DNA from 3 places in the Paenibacillus apis genome. Region 2 is predicted to be linked to each of the others. Evidence: riboswitches for the same ligand, from Rfam matches in the RefSeq annotation. Region 2 holds a riboswitch; each other region holds the start of a gene.
The links. A riboswitch is a leader RNA that binds a small molecule or an ion and turns the genes downstream of it on or off. The one in region 2 is predicted to bind cyclic di-GMP.
Positions count from the first base shown of each region.

Region 1: linked by a shared signal. The riboswitch ahead of KI362_RS16150 (anti-repressor SinI family protein) and the one ahead of KI362_RS07395 (MucBP domain-containing protein) in region 2 are both predicted to bind cyclic di-GMP.
Region 3: linked by a shared signal. The riboswitch ahead of KI362_RS23880 (SDR family oxidoreductase) and the one ahead of KI362_RS07395 (MucBP domain-containing protein) in region 2 are both predicted to bind cyclic di-GMP.

Region 1 covers NZ_BORS01000011.1:37,447-43,003, forward strand. Annotated here, with positions in the region: gene hemQ (hydrogen peroxide-dependent heme synthase) at 1-261, opposite strand, end outside; gene KI362_RS16125 (YuiB family protein) at 451-744, shown strand; gene KI362_RS16130 (helix-turn-helix domain-containing protein) at 780-1,112, opposite strand; gene KI362_RS16135 (TasA family protein) at 1,259-1,855, opposite strand; gene sipW (signal peptidase I SipW) at 1,932-2,504, opposite strand; gene KI362_RS16145 (hypothetical protein) at 2,494-3,375, opposite strand; cyclic di-GMP riboswitch class I at 3,805-3,887, shown strand; gene KI362_RS16150 (anti-repressor SinI family protein) at 3,924-4,094, shown strand; gene KI362_RS16155 (DnaD domain protein) at 4,309-5,557, shown strand, end outside.
Region 2 covers NZ_BORS01000004.1:126,822-132,378, forward strand. Annotated here, with positions in the region: gene yqeK (bis(5'-nucleosyl)-tetraphosphatase (symmetrical) YqeK) at 1-88, shown strand, start outside; gene KI362_RS07380 (DUF4269 domain-containing protein) at 85-654, shown strand; gene KI362_RS07385 (GNAT family N-acetyltransferase) at 684-1,220, shown strand; gene KI362_RS07390 (DUF4349 domain-containing protein) at 1,345-2,373, shown strand; cyclic di-GMP riboswitch class I at 2,528-2,616, shown strand; gene KI362_RS07395 (MucBP domain-containing protein) at 2,765-5,557, shown strand, end outside.
Region 3 covers NZ_BORS01000026.1:22,031-27,587, forward strand. Annotated here, with positions in the region: gene spoIIE (stage II sporulation protein E) at 1-2,352, shown strand, start outside; cyclic di-GMP riboswitch class I at 2,556-2,649, shown strand; gene KI362_RS23880 (SDR family oxidoreductase) at 2,769-4,649, shown strand; gene KI362_RS23885 (vWA domain-containing protein) at 4,803-5,555, shown strand; gene KI362_RS23890 (serine/threonine protein kinase) at 5,539-5,557, shown strand, end outside.

The DNA of each region.
Region 1 (5,557 bases), on a different contig from region 2:
ATTCTCCAGCGCATTCAATTCTTCAAGCGTCTCCCGCAGGTGCATGAACAGGATATCTGCCTTTTGCCCTACGATGGAGTACACGGCGGTACTGCCCTTTTTGCTGAGCTCGATATCGGTCCATTCTTGCAAAAACTGGTGCAAATCCTCCAAAGCTCCGGCGCGTTCTTCATCGTCCGCTGCCTTCCAGGCTGACCAATCTATAGACCGAAAATCATGAAGAGCATACCAGCCTTCCAAAGTTAAAGCTGCTTCATTCATTAACTAATCACTCCTTGGATACAAACGCTTCCTTTATTGTATCTCAATGTTCATCAAAGGAGCAAACGGAATTGGGAGTTAAACTTGGAAAGTTCATTGATTTGCAATATTTTTTCTAGTAAACTATCTTCTAGCTCATGTTCATGTGATAATAATTATAGTAAAGAATACAGAGGGTGAGGGTAGCGTATGGGATGGCTCATCGTTTTGGTGCTGATGGTATTGTTCTTTGTCATGATGTTCGGCATCGGTTTTATTCTCAATATGCTTATGAAGACAACCTGGTTTCCCGCATACATATTCGTTATTGTGATCCTGCCGATCGTGGTATACACGCTGTGGGATCATGAAAAAGGGTTCGGGGCCTATCTGGCATCTTTTCGGATCGTGGATTATTTGACAGCGCTTGCGGGACTGGCCGGTGCGATTCTGAGCGGCTGGACAATTCAGAAGCTGCGTCAGGGCGGCTACAAAATGTTCTAGGAAGCTGCCCGCAAATTATAGAAGAGAGGCGTGGATCAATTCTTCTGATCCCGCTTCCATTTTTGGTATTCAAGAAATTCCTTGAACTCCTGCTTGCTGACTCCGGAGGACATGGCTTCATGAAGCAGCGAAGACCATTCGGGGTCGAGCAACTGATCTGGCTGGTCTCCATACAGGAGCACCCCGACGGAGACGTTCAGAGCATGAGATATTTTCTCGATAAATGAAATAGAAGGATTGATCTGGATGTTTCGCTCAACATTGCTCAAATAGGATTTGGCGACATCCGCTTTAGCCGCCAATTCGGATAAGGATAATCCGAGCTCCTGGCGGATTTTTTGTATGCGCTCTCCAATCAGTTCAGCCATGTCATCTTCGTCCTTTGTTTGCGTCTTTGGAGTTATTATATCAAAAGAAAGATGGCGGACAAAGCTGAAATAGAAGTGAACACCTCATTTCGTTGCAGAAAATGAGGTGTTCACTATTTATATTGCGCTTAAATTAGCGCAATGGATTATTTTTCGGAGCCATTTCCTTGTACAGCATTGAACGTCCATTTCAAGCTCAGGGCATCCCCTTGGAATTGATTCTGGTCTTCACCGTTGTCCACGAATTCGAATCTGACGATCAGATTATCGGAGTCGCCTGCTTTAAGTCCGGCACGCTCGTCAACGAATGGGAGGTAGAAGCTGTTCTCAACGGCATCCGGAGTCTTTTGCTGAAGATCATAAAGTGTTGTTTGGTAAATCACTTCATCAGTCTTGTCTACGTTCGTCAAGAACTTGACGAGAATGTGCTTGCCGAAGTCATCCGTATTTGCAGGAGCGCCTGATTGGTTGACCACGTCGTAAGTTGTAACCAGCTTCACTTTGCTGATATCCAGTGTGCCTTTGTTCAGTAGCTTGAAGGTTCTGGTAGCTCCGTCGCCGGGTTTCAGGTTCGAGACATCAATGATCGCGGTTGGACTTGCATCCAGATCCAGCGTTCCTGCAGCAAACGTGCCAGTAGTTTGCACGGAATCGCTAAAGTAAGCAAAAGTTCCTCCTCCGATCAGTGACAAACCGAGTGCTGCAGCGGCTACGCCGAATCCTAATGTCTTTTTGATTCCCATTCCTAAAATCCTCCCTAAAATAGAATATATATTTATTGAATCCTTATGGGTTGCATAAGGAATACAACCTTGGTGCCTACTCGGAAAGAGTCTCCTTCGGCTGCTTGCCGGCTTCCTCCAGGGATGAAATAGCTCTCCAAAGCGTGAATATGGCGTATAACACTAATAGAATTCCAGGCACAATCAACAGGGTCACGTTCCCCATCTTGCTGCCTGCGAAGCTAGCTGCATAACCGGCGTACGGGAGGGTAAATCCGGTATACTTCCCGATCACATTCGCGGAGAGAACTGGATTCAGATCCGGGGCATCGTTGTTATCGCCTTTAGTCCCATACATGACTTGACCCGTAAGCTCATTCTTTACGACCTCTATGACCCGGTGAGTAATCAGCCGGTCTTCACTCTCCCGAAAGGTAATGACATCCCCCTCCTGGAACGAGGTTGTATCGCTAAAGGGCTTGATAGCAATAATGGATCCGGTCTTAATGCCAGGCTCCATCGAACCGGATAGTACACTCTTCACCTGGTAGCCATAAAATCCGGGTTCTCCTCCCGATATCTTCGATGTGATGAAGGAACCGAACACCGCAATAAATAGCACGACCATCATGAAAGTAAATGTATGGCTGATTACGCGTCTAAGCTTCATCGCTTTTCACCTCTATATCCCCTGAGTTCTGTCCCCAATACGAAATCGAATGCTTAAGTCCGGACATCGCTTCTTCTATGGAAGCCTGCAGCTCTATATATTGTTGGAAGGCCGTTCGGTTTAAGGGCTCTCCAAGGGCTTCCGGCTTCATAAAGGCAATGGGACTCATTTGGCCGGACGGGTCAGCTTCCGCCAGAAGGCCGGATTGTGATACTCTCCGTAAATAGAAAACCGCTGCGTCGATCTGCTGCTGCATGGATAAAGATAAAAGCTCTTGTCTGCTTACCCGGGAGAGTTCATCCAGCAGCCCGATATTGGCAATCTCGACGCAATTGGAATGAAGCTCCTCCAAAATCAAGAGCAGTTCCTGCAGCTGCCGGCCTCCTTCCGTGACCTCGCTGGTGATGAGGTTCATGGCTAATTGATTGGCATCGAATTGCAGTTGAAGCGCTTGAAGCTGGCTCGTAAGCTCCGAGATCTGCAACTCCCAACTGTCCGTGTAATCTTCTCCGCCGCCTGTGTAGACATCGTCGGTTACAGACGGAGAAGAGTCACCGGATCCTTCACCATATACGCTGTCCGTCACTGAAGGAGGTGTCGGCTCCGATTCATAAGCGGCGGATGAATTTCCGTAGACCTGCCATGTGACGGTGACCGGAGCAATCCTTACTTTATGTACAGCCGCTAGTTCAAGATGATCGGTTACACTTGAGAGCAACTCTTCAATTTTGCCAGGGAAGACGCGGCAGGTCTGGAAATTCCCCTCCGTAGCCTGAGTGCTGTTGAATTCTCCGTAGGTGGTGCCTATTTGTTTGGTGGAGTAGGCAAGAAGAGAAGAGATCAGCAGACTGGATTGAAGGATAGCGCTCATCGTCTTTTGACGCTTCAGCTTTCTTTTTTTCTGGATTCTGACACTTCTGCTTCTTCGCAAAAGAGGCCCTTCTTTCTACAAAGTCTATTGTTCTTCGTATCGTTCTTAATAAAGAACGACTTGCGAGTTCAATATAACGAATTTAGGAAGGATTGAAAACCCTGGATTTGAGCTGTATAAGACAGAAATACATATTAAATAGCCAGATATCTTTCATTTTCCTGAGTATACTGAATATTTCTCCTGATTGTTTGTTATAACATGTGTTTGTCTTGAAATAGACAACTGCATCCTAAATGCGACATGATCGACGAAAAAAACAGAGTCTTTTTAATCAGACAACGTTCATGCTGTGACATACTTTTTGATTGGCAGTCTTTATAATGTGGTTATTGCCAAGAGGGTCTTACATAAAGCGGATGGAAAGGAACCAGTAAAAGGTAAACCTGCCGAAAGGCAGGGGCGCAAAGTCTCAGATCCGGGAAGCTTTTCAGGATGGCTGGACTGCCTGGTGGACATGAATAATCATCTTTTAGGAGGAGGTTATGTTGGAGAAGTCTGCCCGGATGAGTATGGATAGAAATGTGCTGGAGGAAAGTGAACTAGAATGGATCCATCTGCTCTTGATGGCAAGGGATGCCGGGCTCTCCGTAGAGGAGGTGCGACAGTTTTTAAGGCATGCGAGCGCGGGAGAGGCGGCTATACGCAATCTTGCTTGATAACTCTAACTCAATGAATATAACGGGGCTGCCGCGGAATGGTTTGGCTCCGTTCTTTTTTTTGCATATAAAAATAGAAGCATAAGGTTTTAATATGGCGGGCAAGGAGAGAAATTGGCGCTTTTTGCAGAGTTTTAGCAATTCGGAAGAAATGGTTTTATGATAGAATAGAGAAGGTCTTGAAGGAACGATGAGGAGAGGGAGAGATTAAGCCGTGCGCATCAACAACATGCTGCATTTTACCGAAAACCACAGATATTGCGTATACCGCGACTTCTCTCTTAGTCCTGTGGATGATAAAATGCTGAGCCTCATCTATCAGCCCATGGTTGGCGCTGTAGCTGTGGCTCTTTACCGGTTGCTGGCGGAACAGGTTCCGATTGATCAAATCGGCTATTCGGCCATTGAGCAGCAGAGAAACTTGTTCTTGACCCTTGGCTTGGAGCCCGGAGAACGGGGGAGAAGTGTGCTGGTGCAGCAAGCTTCCAAGCTGGAGGCGGTCGGACTGATGCAGACCAGTCGTCTGTATATTCCGGACAGTGATGATTATTTGTACGAATATGAGCTGCAAGCTCCTTTATCGCCAGGGGAATTTTTCCGGACCCAGCATTTGACGCTTCTGTTGAGGGACAGGATTGGGAAGTTTGCTGTGCTGTCCTTGCAGGAACGCTTTTTCTGTGTCGAGCCGGGGGACATGTACGGACTTACCTATAATAAGGAAAATATTTCACTGCCTTTTTATGAGATTTTTGAACTGAATGCTCATTCGATCGATCATGAACTGGAGCAGGCTATCGCAGAGACGGCGATTGCCAGACAGCCTGCCTTGAAGGCCGGCCTGGATGAGGAAGGCAAGATTAACTACGCCGATATTATTATCCGCTATCCCCGGGATTCGATAAATCGGACCTTTGTCGAGAAGCTTCGCTTTGATCCGGAAGGAATGGGGATTCTCAACTATGTGGCCCGCAAATATGAGCTGAACGTGCAGGATGTGTGCCGGCTACTGGATGAGGATGACGTCTTCGATCCTGCAGGCGGGCTGATCCTGGACGAGCTTCAGCACAAGGCTAATCTTCATTTCCGCCAAGGTAAGCGCCGGAAGGAAGGCAGGGAGATTGCCTACGCGAAGGCTGCGGCTGTCCATGCGGAGAGTGAAGCCGGTCAGACACCGGCGGGTCATCCGGAAGAGATTGCGGTGCAGATGGAATTTTATGTCGAGGTGCCATTGCAGTTCCAATCCAAATGCGATGCACATCAATACAACATGATGCTGAGGAACGAGCCTTACACGCGGCTGCTAAAGACGTTCTTTCCGGGCTCGGTGCCGGATAATCTGCTCGATATATTTGAGAAAATCGATCTGAACTACAAGCTGCCGGATGAAGTCATTAACGTTCTGATCCACTATTTGATGACCCTGCTTACCTCCGGGAAGGAGCAGCGGATTAACCGCAACTTTA
Region 2 (5,557 bases):
GATTGCTACCTTGCTGCGAATGGAGGAGATCTCCCCGCCCGCCACGGATTATATACTTTATGTGCGGCAATTGGAGCGCAAGGAATGAAGAACTCAATACTTGGGATTCATGATCTTAAGTCAGGAACCACGTTACAGCAGGAAGTTTACAAATTGCTTCGCCGACATCGCTTCATGGAAATTCTGCATAGTTATCAACCGATTCTTGTCGGAACGGTGCCTTTGGACATTCAGGTTCCTGGCAGCGATCTGGATCTGATCTGTGAAGTGCATGATTTTGAGACGTTTCGCATGGAGTCCGACACTCATTTTGCACATTATGCCGGGTATACGGTTCATGAGCGGGAAGTGGACGGTGTACCTCGCATCAAGGTTAACTTTCATTGTGAGCATTGGCCGATAGAGCTGTTCGGTCAGCCTGTTCCGACGACACAACAGAACGGATATCGACATATGATGATAGAAGCTAGATTATTGTCGCTTTATGGAGAATCCTTTAAGCAAGCTATCATTCAGCTGAAGCAGAACGGATTGAAGACCGAGCCTGCCTTTGCCAAGCTGTTGCACTTGGAGGGAAATCCCTATGATGAGCTGCTGAAGCTTGAGGGAAGAGAAGATCAGGAACTGCTTAAGCTGTTATCTGTAAGTGAATAGAAATGCAAATTTGTTGAGGAGTGATGAAAATGCCGCATTTAATAGGAGAACGGATTATACTGCGTGAGTACCGCATGGAGGACATTCCTGCAATCCGCAAATGGGTCAATGATGAGGAGATCACGGATACGTTAAGCGATATTTTTTCTTTTCCGCAGAGCTATGAGAACTCAGAGTCCTTTGTTCGCTCCATGGTGGAAGGGAAGACTGATACGAAGGGCTTTATTATTTCGGAAAAAGACACGCTGGATTACATTGGCCAAATCGATTTGTTTAAATTCGATTGGCGTAATCGCTGTGCAACCATCGGGATTGTGATTGGGCGCAAAGAGTTGCTGGGACAAGGCTATGGACGCGAAGCGCTGCGGTTGATTCAAGAGTTTGCTTTCAAGACACTGAATCTGCACCGATTGGAGCTTCAAGTGATGGATTTTAATGATCGGGGATATCGGTGTTATGCCAGCTGCGGCTTTAAGGAAGAGGGGCGGCAACGACAACGGATATTTTATAATGGTCAATATCGGGATATGATTACGATGAGTATTCTCTCCCATGAGTATAATTAAATAGATGTTCATCAAGCTGATCCTGCATCGCCGTCAATTTTGCGATGCAGGATTTTTTATTTGAGCAACCTTCCAAACCCTTCCAACGTCAATAAAACAAAAAGCAATACAAGGGGGAGTCTATGTGAAAAAGAAAATGTGGTTTCAAGGGATATTCTTGCTGCTGAGCCTGCTGCTGCTGCTTAGCGGATGCGGGAGCGCTAACAATGCTGATCATGCTTCCAGTGCGTATGACGGCTCTGCCAACTCAGGCGGAGCTGAGACAGAGAGCTCATCCATGAATATGGCTGCTTCCTCTTCAGCAGAGGCGCCTTCCTCCTCGGCGATGGATAAGGCGGTTACGGCAGCACAGGAGCCTCAGTCTCTGCCTTCCGGTTCAGGGATTCCTTCGGGAAGTATCGCAGATGATTTGAACAAGAAGCTCATTTACCGGGCAAATGTTGTTATGAAGGTTGAAGAATTTTCAAAGACACAGGCACAGATCAAGGATTTGGTTAGCTTATCCGGCGGTTATATTGTTGAGTTCTCGGAAAGTCAGTCTACGTATGAGCAGGGCGGGAATTTTGTGCTTAAGGTTCCGGCGTCCGGATTTTCCTCTTTTCTGGAGCAATTAGAGCAGCTTAAGCCCGAATCTTTTCAGCAAAGTATTCAAGGACAAGATGTATCTGAGGAATATGTGGACCTGGAATCCCGCTTGAAGGTTAAGGAGGCTGTAGAAGCAAGATATCTGAAATTTGTTGGGGAATCAAAGAGTACAAGTGATCTGGTTCAATTCACGAATGAGCTGGAACGGATTCAGACAGAGATTGAACAGATTAAGGGGAGAATGAGGTATATCGATAATAATGTCTCCTTCTCCACCATTGAAATTCGTGTGTATCAAACAGATGATAATTCCTTGACCAAGCTGAGTCAGGATCAAAAACCACTCTTGAAACGGGCCGGGAATGCGTTGCAGGAAAGTCTTGAGGCAATCTCGGTCATCCTTCAGTGGCTCGTCATCTTTATTTCCGGAGCACTTCCGGTAATTGTTATAGGCGCGGTGATTTTTGCAATTATTTGGCCGTTGAGACGGCGGAGAGCCCGGTTGCGAAATGAGAAAATTGACAGTCCTTTAGTTGAAGCAGAGCCTGAAAATAGGCTAAAAGACTAGTGTTCTGCAGAGTTGAATGGAAGGTCAATATGTGCGCTATGATAAATTTAACAGCCGAGCTCGTTGACAAGTCGATTTTTTTGAAATATATTGAAAACAAGACAGACGAACGTGAGCGGCAGAAATAACAAACGGGACTTTTTGACTAGATAATTAAATAATTTGGCACACCAAATCGAAAGATTGGGTCGCAAAGCCTTGGAGTCTAATAATCCAGTGATTAATGACCGTCCGGCTGCATAACAATAATTATTGTTTATGCAGCCGTTTTTTGTTTTTCTCACGTTCTCTGCGGCTATATGCCGTGAGATAAAAAATACCCAACAGTAAGGAGGGTAGAAAATAACGTGCCTGAAAGGGAGGAAATCTATGAAAAAATGAGGAGGAACTTATGAAACGCGGGTTGAAGATTGTAGTATCTTGGCTATGCCTATTTTCACTTTTTGTTGGACCGTTGTCTGTATTTGGAGCAGGAACAGGGGAGATCTCCTGGCCCAATCCGGGGGCAACACAGCTGACGAAGACGGCTGAACCTACCGGGAAGTCAGGGGAGTGGGAAATAACCCTGAAGGTGGAGGGAAAGAACATTCAGTCTAGTTCGGATGTTGTGCTGGTTATTGATAAGTCCGGGAGCATGGACAATGGCTGGTGGTGGGAGGATGGCAAAATTGACAAAGCAAAGGAAGCAGCAAAGAAATTTGTGGACAATTTGCTTCTTTCCGGTTCAAATAACCGGGTAGCCGTTGTTGACTTCAACAAATCGTCTTCTCTTGTCTCCGGATTTAAAGGGCCTGCCCAGAAAACTGCCCTGAAGAATGCAATTGATGATATTGAAGCAGACGGTGGTACTAATATTCAGTCAGGGCTTAAAAATGCCCGTGATCTATTGGGAAGCAGTTCGGCACAAAATAAAATCATTGTTGTACTGAGTGATGGTGAGCCGACATACAGCTTCAAGGGAACACAGGCAACAAGCTACAGCTGGTCGAACAATAGTTATGGCTATGCCTTAACAGCTTTTAATTATAATGAGACCCTTGGCAGTGGCTCAAATTTCAATATTTCCAATTATAACGTCAATGGATATAGTGTAAAAGACAATGGAATTGGAACGATTTCGGAAGCCAAACTCGCCAAGGACGCAGGCTATAAAATTTACTCTGTCGGGCTGGATGTTTCCAATAACAGCAATGCGATTAAAGTGCTGAAGGACGTTCAGAGCGAGGGCTACTATTCCGCGAACAGTCAAGAATTGAACACGATCTTCCAGCAAATGGCGAGTCAAATCACTTATGCAGCTCAAAACGCCAAAGTGATCGACCCAATGGGAGAAATGTTTAATCTCAAGAAACAAGGAGCCGTAGTTAGTCCAACGGATTATACGGCCTCACAAGGAACGGTTACCTGGAACGCTACGACAGAGACATTCACCTGGGATATCGGCAACATTGCAGAGGGGACTCCTGCGACCCTCACCTACACAGTGGTCATGGACCAATCCAAAAACCCCGTTTCAAACGAACTCTATCCTACGAACGGAACAACAACGTTGACTTATACAGATGTAAATAATAAGAACGTTTCGAAGGATTTTGAGGTACCGAAGGTAAGTGTCGGTAATGGTTCTATCCTCATTAAAGGTTATCTTGTAAATGAGGCTGGTAATCCGATCAATGCAGAAGGCGTTGAGGTGGAGGGGCCAGCATTTGCAGAGCCTTTGTACAGTGAGTATTACAAGGATCAAAGTGGTAAGGAAGCATTCCCTGTAGGCACTACACATTCTATAGCGGCAAAGACAGTGGAAGGATATCTATATCAAGTCGGGGGAAGCCCTAAGTCGGTTACTCTTACTGTAACGAATCCAACCCCAACTGTGTGGTTCGGTTATACGGTTGCAACTGAAACCTCGGTACAGGTGAAGTACCTGGAGCAGGGAACGGAGAAAGAACTGCGAACTGCAACAACAGTACCAGGTGTAGTCGGCCAAACATTGAAGCTGACAGCGGAAGTTATTGACGGCTATACGGTAGTAGGAACTGGTGAAGAGAATTACAGCTTTACTGGATCAGCAAACCAAGAGTTCGTGTTCTATTACACAGCGAATGAGCAAACTGTCACTGTGAAGTACATTGACCGTGAGAGCGGCAATGAAATTGCTGCTGCGACCAGTGAGTCTGGCGTCACTGGCAGTACGGTAACGCTGGAAGCGAAGGAAGTAGACGGCTATACCCCGGATAACAGCACATACGAGTACACGTTCTTGCCGGAAGGTAACGAATACACCTTCTACTACAATGCTGCTGAGCAAAGTGTAGAAGTGAAATACCTGGAGCAAGGAACGGAGAAAGAACTGCATCCGGCAACAACAGAGCAAGGCGTAACCGGCCAGACCTTGGAGCTGACAGCGAAGGATATCCCGGGCTACACCCCGGTAGAACCAAGCTATAGCTACAAGCTGGGAACGACAAATGCGCCGCATGTGTTCTACTACACAGCGAATGAGCAAAGCGTCACTGTGAAGTACATTGACCGTGAGAGCGGCGATGAAATTGCTGCTGCGACCAGCGAGTCTGGCGTCACTGGCAGTACGGTAACGCTGGAAGCGAAGGAAGTAGACGGCTATACCCCGGATAACAGCACTTACGAGTACACGTTCTTGCCGGAAGGTAACGAATACACCTTCTACTACAATGCTGCTGAGCAAAGTGTAGAAGTGAAATACCTGGAGCAAGGAACGGAGAAAGAATTGCATCCGGCAACAACAGAGCAAGGCGTAACCGGCCAGACCTTGGAGCTGACAGCGAAGGATATCCCGGGCTACACCCCGGTGGAACCAAGCTACAGCTACAAGCTGGGAACGACAAATGCGCCGCATGTGTTCTACTACACAGCGAATGAGCAAACTGTCACTGTGAAGTACATTGACCGTGAGAGCGGCAATGAAATTGCTGCTGCGACCAGTGAGTCTGGCGTCACTGGCGGCAAGGTAACACTGGAAGCGAAGGAAGTTCCAGGCTATACCCCGGATAACAGCACATACGAGTACACGTTCTTGCCGGAAGGTAACGAATACACCTTCTACTACAATGCTGCTGAGCAAAGTGTAGAAGTGAAGTACCTGGAGCAGGGAACGGAGAAAGAACTGCATCCGGCAACAACAGAGCAAGGCGTAACTGGCCAGACC
Region 3 (5,557 bases), on a different contig from region 2:
CTCTTGATGAGCTTCCTGCTCGGCAAGGCGACGATCCTGGACGAGCTGTCTCCCTTTGCTATTGCTTTTTTTGCAGTCATGATGTTTATGCGGCGCGATATCGCTGTAATGACGGGAGCAGTTATGACGGTCGGCGCTATGGCTGTCTCCGGTCATCACGCTACCGTGATTGCGGCGGAGCTGCTTGTATTTTACTTAATTCATCGCGGCATGGAGTCCTTTGAAAGGGCCGAGGTATCTTATGCTCCGATGATGGTATTTACAAGCGCCTTTCTTGTGCTTCTGTTTGAGGCGGTAATCGGCCCTTCGTTATCATGGTATGCCCTGATGATTACAGTGATGGATTCGGTACTCAGCTTTGTACTCGCCTTGGTCTTCATTCAGGCCATTCCGGTCTTTACGTATCGAAAGCGCAATCACCAGCTGCGAACGGAGGAGATCATTTGCCTCGTGATCTTGTTGGCGTCAGTGATGACCGGATCGGTCGGGTGGGAAATATCCGGACTCTCCCTTGAGCATATGCTGACTCGTTATTTGATTCTGTTGTTCGCCATGGTGGGCGGAGCAACGCTGGGGGCTTCAGTAGGGGTTATTACCGGCTTGATTTTAAGTCTGGCTGATACCGCAGCACTCTATCAAATGAGTCTTTTGGCTTTCTCCGGAATGCTTGCGGGAATGCTGCGCGAGGGCAGGAAGTGGGCTGTCGGTCTGGGGATGCTGTTAGGCTCCTCGATTCTGTCGATCTATCTGAACGGGCCTGATGAAGTGATGGCCTCGACCTGGGAGACCTGTGTCGCGGTGCTGTTCTTTATGGTGACACCGAAGAGTGTGATCAGTTCTATCGCCAAGTACATTCCCGGAACCCAGGATCATACGAAAAGCCAGCATGAGTATGCCAAGCGGATGCGGGAGGTTACGGCCGGCCGGGTTACTCAATTTTCAGAGGTCTTCAAGCAGCTGTCGCGCAGCTTCGGCCAGATGGCCAGCTCGGGTGAGATCGCCAAGCGCAGCGAAGAGGTCGACCATTTTATGACGGCGGTTACCGAGGGTGCTTGTTCCACCTGCTTCCGTAGAAAAACCTGCTGGGACGGGAATTTCTATCAAACTTATAAGCTTATGACGGAGATGATGTCGGCGGTGGAGGAAAACCCCGGCATTACCAAAGAGCAGCTGCCTGCCAGATGGAACCGATTGTGCACCAAGAGCGAGCAGGTGCTCGGTGTCATGAAGCGTGAATACAGCTTGTATGAACATGATATGCACTGGAAACGGCAAATATACGATAGCCGTTTGCTTGTCGCGGAGCAATTATCAGGAGTATCGCAGGTCATGGAGGATCTGGCCAAGGAGATTCAACGCGAAGGGCAAGCGATGTACAAGCAAGAGGAGCAGATTCGGGAGGCGCTGGAGAAGATGGGGCTTTCCATTCATAGCATCGATATCGTGAATCTGGATCACGGAAATGTTGAAATCGAGATTGTCCATGCCTATACCCGGGGATTCGATGAATGCCGCAAAATGATCGCCCCCTTGCTTTCGGATATTTTGGAGGAGCACATTGCTGTCATAGGCGAGACGATGCATGGAGGCAGGGAGGGTCTAGCCACCGTAACGTTTGGATCAGCCAAATCCTATGAGATCACGACCGGTGTAGCGGGTACGGCGAAGGGTGGAGATCTGCTGTCCGGCGATAGCGTCAGTACGGTTGAACTGGGCAACGGAACTTACGCGGTAGCGCTCAGTGACGGGATGGGAAATGGCGAGCGGGCCAGACAGGAGAGCAGCACGGCCTTGAGCATTCTTGAGCAGTTGCTCCAGTCTGGAATGGACGAGACACTCGCGATCAAGTCCGTTAATTCGGTTCTGATGCTTCGTTCCCCGGATGAAATCTATGCTACGGTCGATATGGCGCTGATTGACGAATACTCGGCCCGGACTACTTTTCTGAAAATAGGCTCGTCTCCCAGCTTTATTAAACGAGGGCAGGAGGTCATTCCGGTCATGGCCAGCAATCTGCCGATAGGGATTGTACAGGAAATCGAGATTGACTTGGTAACCGTACAGCTGTATCCCGGCGATACGCTGGTGATGATGACGGACGGCATCTATGATGCTCCCGGATACGCCGTGAATAAAGAGCTGTGGATCAAGCGCCTCATTCAGGAGATTCAATCGGAGGATCCCCAAGAGATTGCCGATTGCTTGTTGGAGGCTGTGATCCGTTATCAGAGTAATGTGATTCAGGATGATATGACGGTAGCGGTAGCTCGAATTGATCATTATTTACCGCAATGGTCCACGTTGCATATTCCGGGTGTTACCCGTCTGGAGCGTCCAAGAACTGTAAGTTAGGTACATGGTTGAGGGTATTGCAAGGTGATAGGTCGAATGGCACAGGAAATATGTAGCTAAAATAGGGAAAATTTCATAGATTTCATGACATAAACATGTTAAAATTAATTTTGTTAATTTGAAGGAAAGTAAAATTACTCATATAATTGCATATTTATTAGTGCGAGTTCAAAAAAACCGGCTTTTCAGCACCTTTTTGAACAACCTCTATTCGGCAAAACTATCGAAAGGTAGTGACGCAAAGCTATAGGGACTACTTCCTCCAATCTGTAGAGGAAATGTCAGCCAGTTGCCCATATTTCTTTGGTAACCTATAGTGCAGCAGTCTGTGCATTTTAATAGGTTGCTTTTTTTTGTCTATTCACAGATCAATTCTACAAAGAAACAGGAGTGAAGTTGAAGTGGGTATCTTATTGATGGATCGGATCATTCGGGATTATTGGCTGTATGATTTGCAACCCCCGATGTCCGGGCTGGATTTGTACACGGATTACCCTCGAGATGATTCCAGAAGGGATATGCAGCAAATCCAATATCCGCTTGAACTCGATCAAACATATCTTTCCAGAGAATTAAAGACGTTTGACAGCAGACTCTGGATGCTCGCTTGTTACTATATATTTTTGTACCGAATGAGCGGCAAAGCATGGCGGATTGTCGGTGTAAAGCATGAGAAGGGTTATGTCCTTCCTCTGCGAATCCGGTGCGATGCCTCGATGAGCTTCATGGAATTGTACCAGTCGCTGCTTAATAAGCAAGAGGCGCTAGATTTTGCGGCCCTTCCACTGGAGGAAATTGAAGAAGCGGTTGGCTGCACCGGATTGGTCCATACGATCTTCGGCAGGGACCACACCTGCCAGTCCAGTTGTCTGAACTGGGATGTGGAGCCCCTGAATGGAGGAGAGTGGACGCTGCAGGTTTCTTATCGGAAGCAGCTCTTCAAGCCGAGCACCATCCACAGATTTGCTTCCTTTTTCGGATGTATTGTCAAGGCCGCAATGTATGATTCCAGGGTAACTATTGGAGCGATCCCGTTAGTCATCGAAGAAGAGATGGAATGTAAGGGGCAGGTTCAGCGGGTCAGAAACTCGGAAGCTCAAATGATCGGGCTGACAGAGAACCCCGCTGAATTCGGCAGTCCGGTGATGCGCAAAAGAGCGGCAAGCTGCAAACAGAAATATATCCTGCTGACCGGGGCAACGGGTTATCTGGGCGCTTCGGTATTGCGTGAGTTGCTCAGAACTACCCAGGCCAAGATTTATTGCCTTGTCCGATCTGAAGAAGACGATGATCCGTATGCAAGAATTGCAAGGGTTATGATGCAGTTTTTCGGCGCAGATATCATATCGGAGCTGCTCGGGAGAGTGATTGCCGTCAAGGGAGATTTGGAACGGCCGCAGCTGGGCTTGAACAGCTGTCTGACGGAGCGTGTGTCGATGCGGATCGATTCCATGATCATTTGCGGCATTCAGGAGTGCTATGCGGATGATCCCGAGTATTACAACCGGGTGAATGTTACTAGCACAGAGCATCTGCTATCCTGGGCTCGCGGAAGAAATGTCCGGGTTCACTACCTGTCCTCGATGGGTGTGCCCGAAGGGTTGGCGGAACGAGAATTGACTACAGGTATGCATGAAGCGGGCCAGACCAAGAGCACAAAGCTGGACCATCCTTATTATGACAGCCAGCTTCGGGCAGAGCGCATGTTAATTGAAGCTTGCGAGCAGGAGGAAATCGCTGTTACGATTTATCGGCTCGGCCACTTATCGGGGGATGCCGAGACGGGCGCATTTCCGCAAAACGTGAATAACAGCCTCCTGTACAGAATGCTGCGAATGATTATTGTACAGGGCAAGGCCCCGGAGCTTGATCATCTGTTGGATCTGACTCCGGTAAGCTATGCGGCTCGGGCCATTACTGCTTTGGCTATGCGGCGGGACACGGCGGGCCATCTGTTTCACCTGTGTAATCCGGTTCAGATATCGATGATAGAACTCGTAGAAAGCTTGAGAAGCTGCGGATATCCTATTGAGGTGCTGTCTGATTCCGATTACGAGAGCTGGCTGCTAGAGTGCAGTCAGGTAGACAGCTCTCATCAATGGGGCGGAGATTTACTGCACTTTGAATGGGAGGAGCTTCGCCGTGAGCCTTTCCGGTACAGCTGTATACATACGCAGGAGTTTCTGGAAGAGAGCAAGGTAGAATGCCCTGTGCCAAATGCGAATTACCTAAGACTCATGATCAAGTATGGCGTGGATGCAGGGTACTTCCCTGTAAGCAAATTGTACAAAAGTTAACTTTATCAGCTTACGCTGAGGCAACGTCTTCTTACAGTTCATGGATCGTTTTAATTGTCCTACTGTTTGCTTCGACCCGTTTGAAATGTCTACGAAATGGAAATGATAGAAAAGAGAATTATAGAGTCATTTCAAATGAAGGCGGGGATTGCAATGAAGCAAATTATGCTGATTACGGATGGTTGTTCCAATGTCGGAGAGAGCCCGGTGATGGCGGCTGCGCTGGCCAGGCAAGAGGGGATTACGGTGAACGTAGTAGGCATTGTCGATTATGGAACGATCGGTGAGCTTGGAAGTGTGGAGATTGAGGAGATCGCTCGAGCCGGAGGCGGAATGAGCCGAATGTCCGGCACTCGGCAGCTGGCTCAGACCATGCAGATGATGACGCGGAAGACGGTGGTTCAGACCATTCAGCATGCGGTTAATAAGGAGCTAAGACAGATTCTGGGACAGACGGACACAGCCGTTGAGGACCTGCCTCCGGACACTCGTTCCCAGGTGGTGGAGGTCATTGACGAGCTTAGTGAGACCAGTGCGCTTGAGGTGGTGCTGCTTATTGATGCCAGTGCAAGCATGAGACCAAAGCTCGCAGCCGTCGAGGAGGCGATCCGGGATATGATGCTTAGCCTCGGGGCGAGGCAGGGAACGAGCCGGATTGCGGTGTTTCATTTTCCTGGGGCGCACAGCGGGGAAGAAGCGGTTATGGATATGGACTGGACCACGGAGCTCACAGGAGCGCGCTCGATCTTCCAGAAGCTAACGATGCGGGGAGCAACTCCGACAGGGCCTGCCATTCTCAAGGTGATGGAATTCTTTCGGTATGGTACACTGGAAGGACATGGTTCCAGTAACTGGCTGAAGGAGCCAGACAGAGGAGAAGGGATGCTCGGTGACTACGTCGTCTAAAT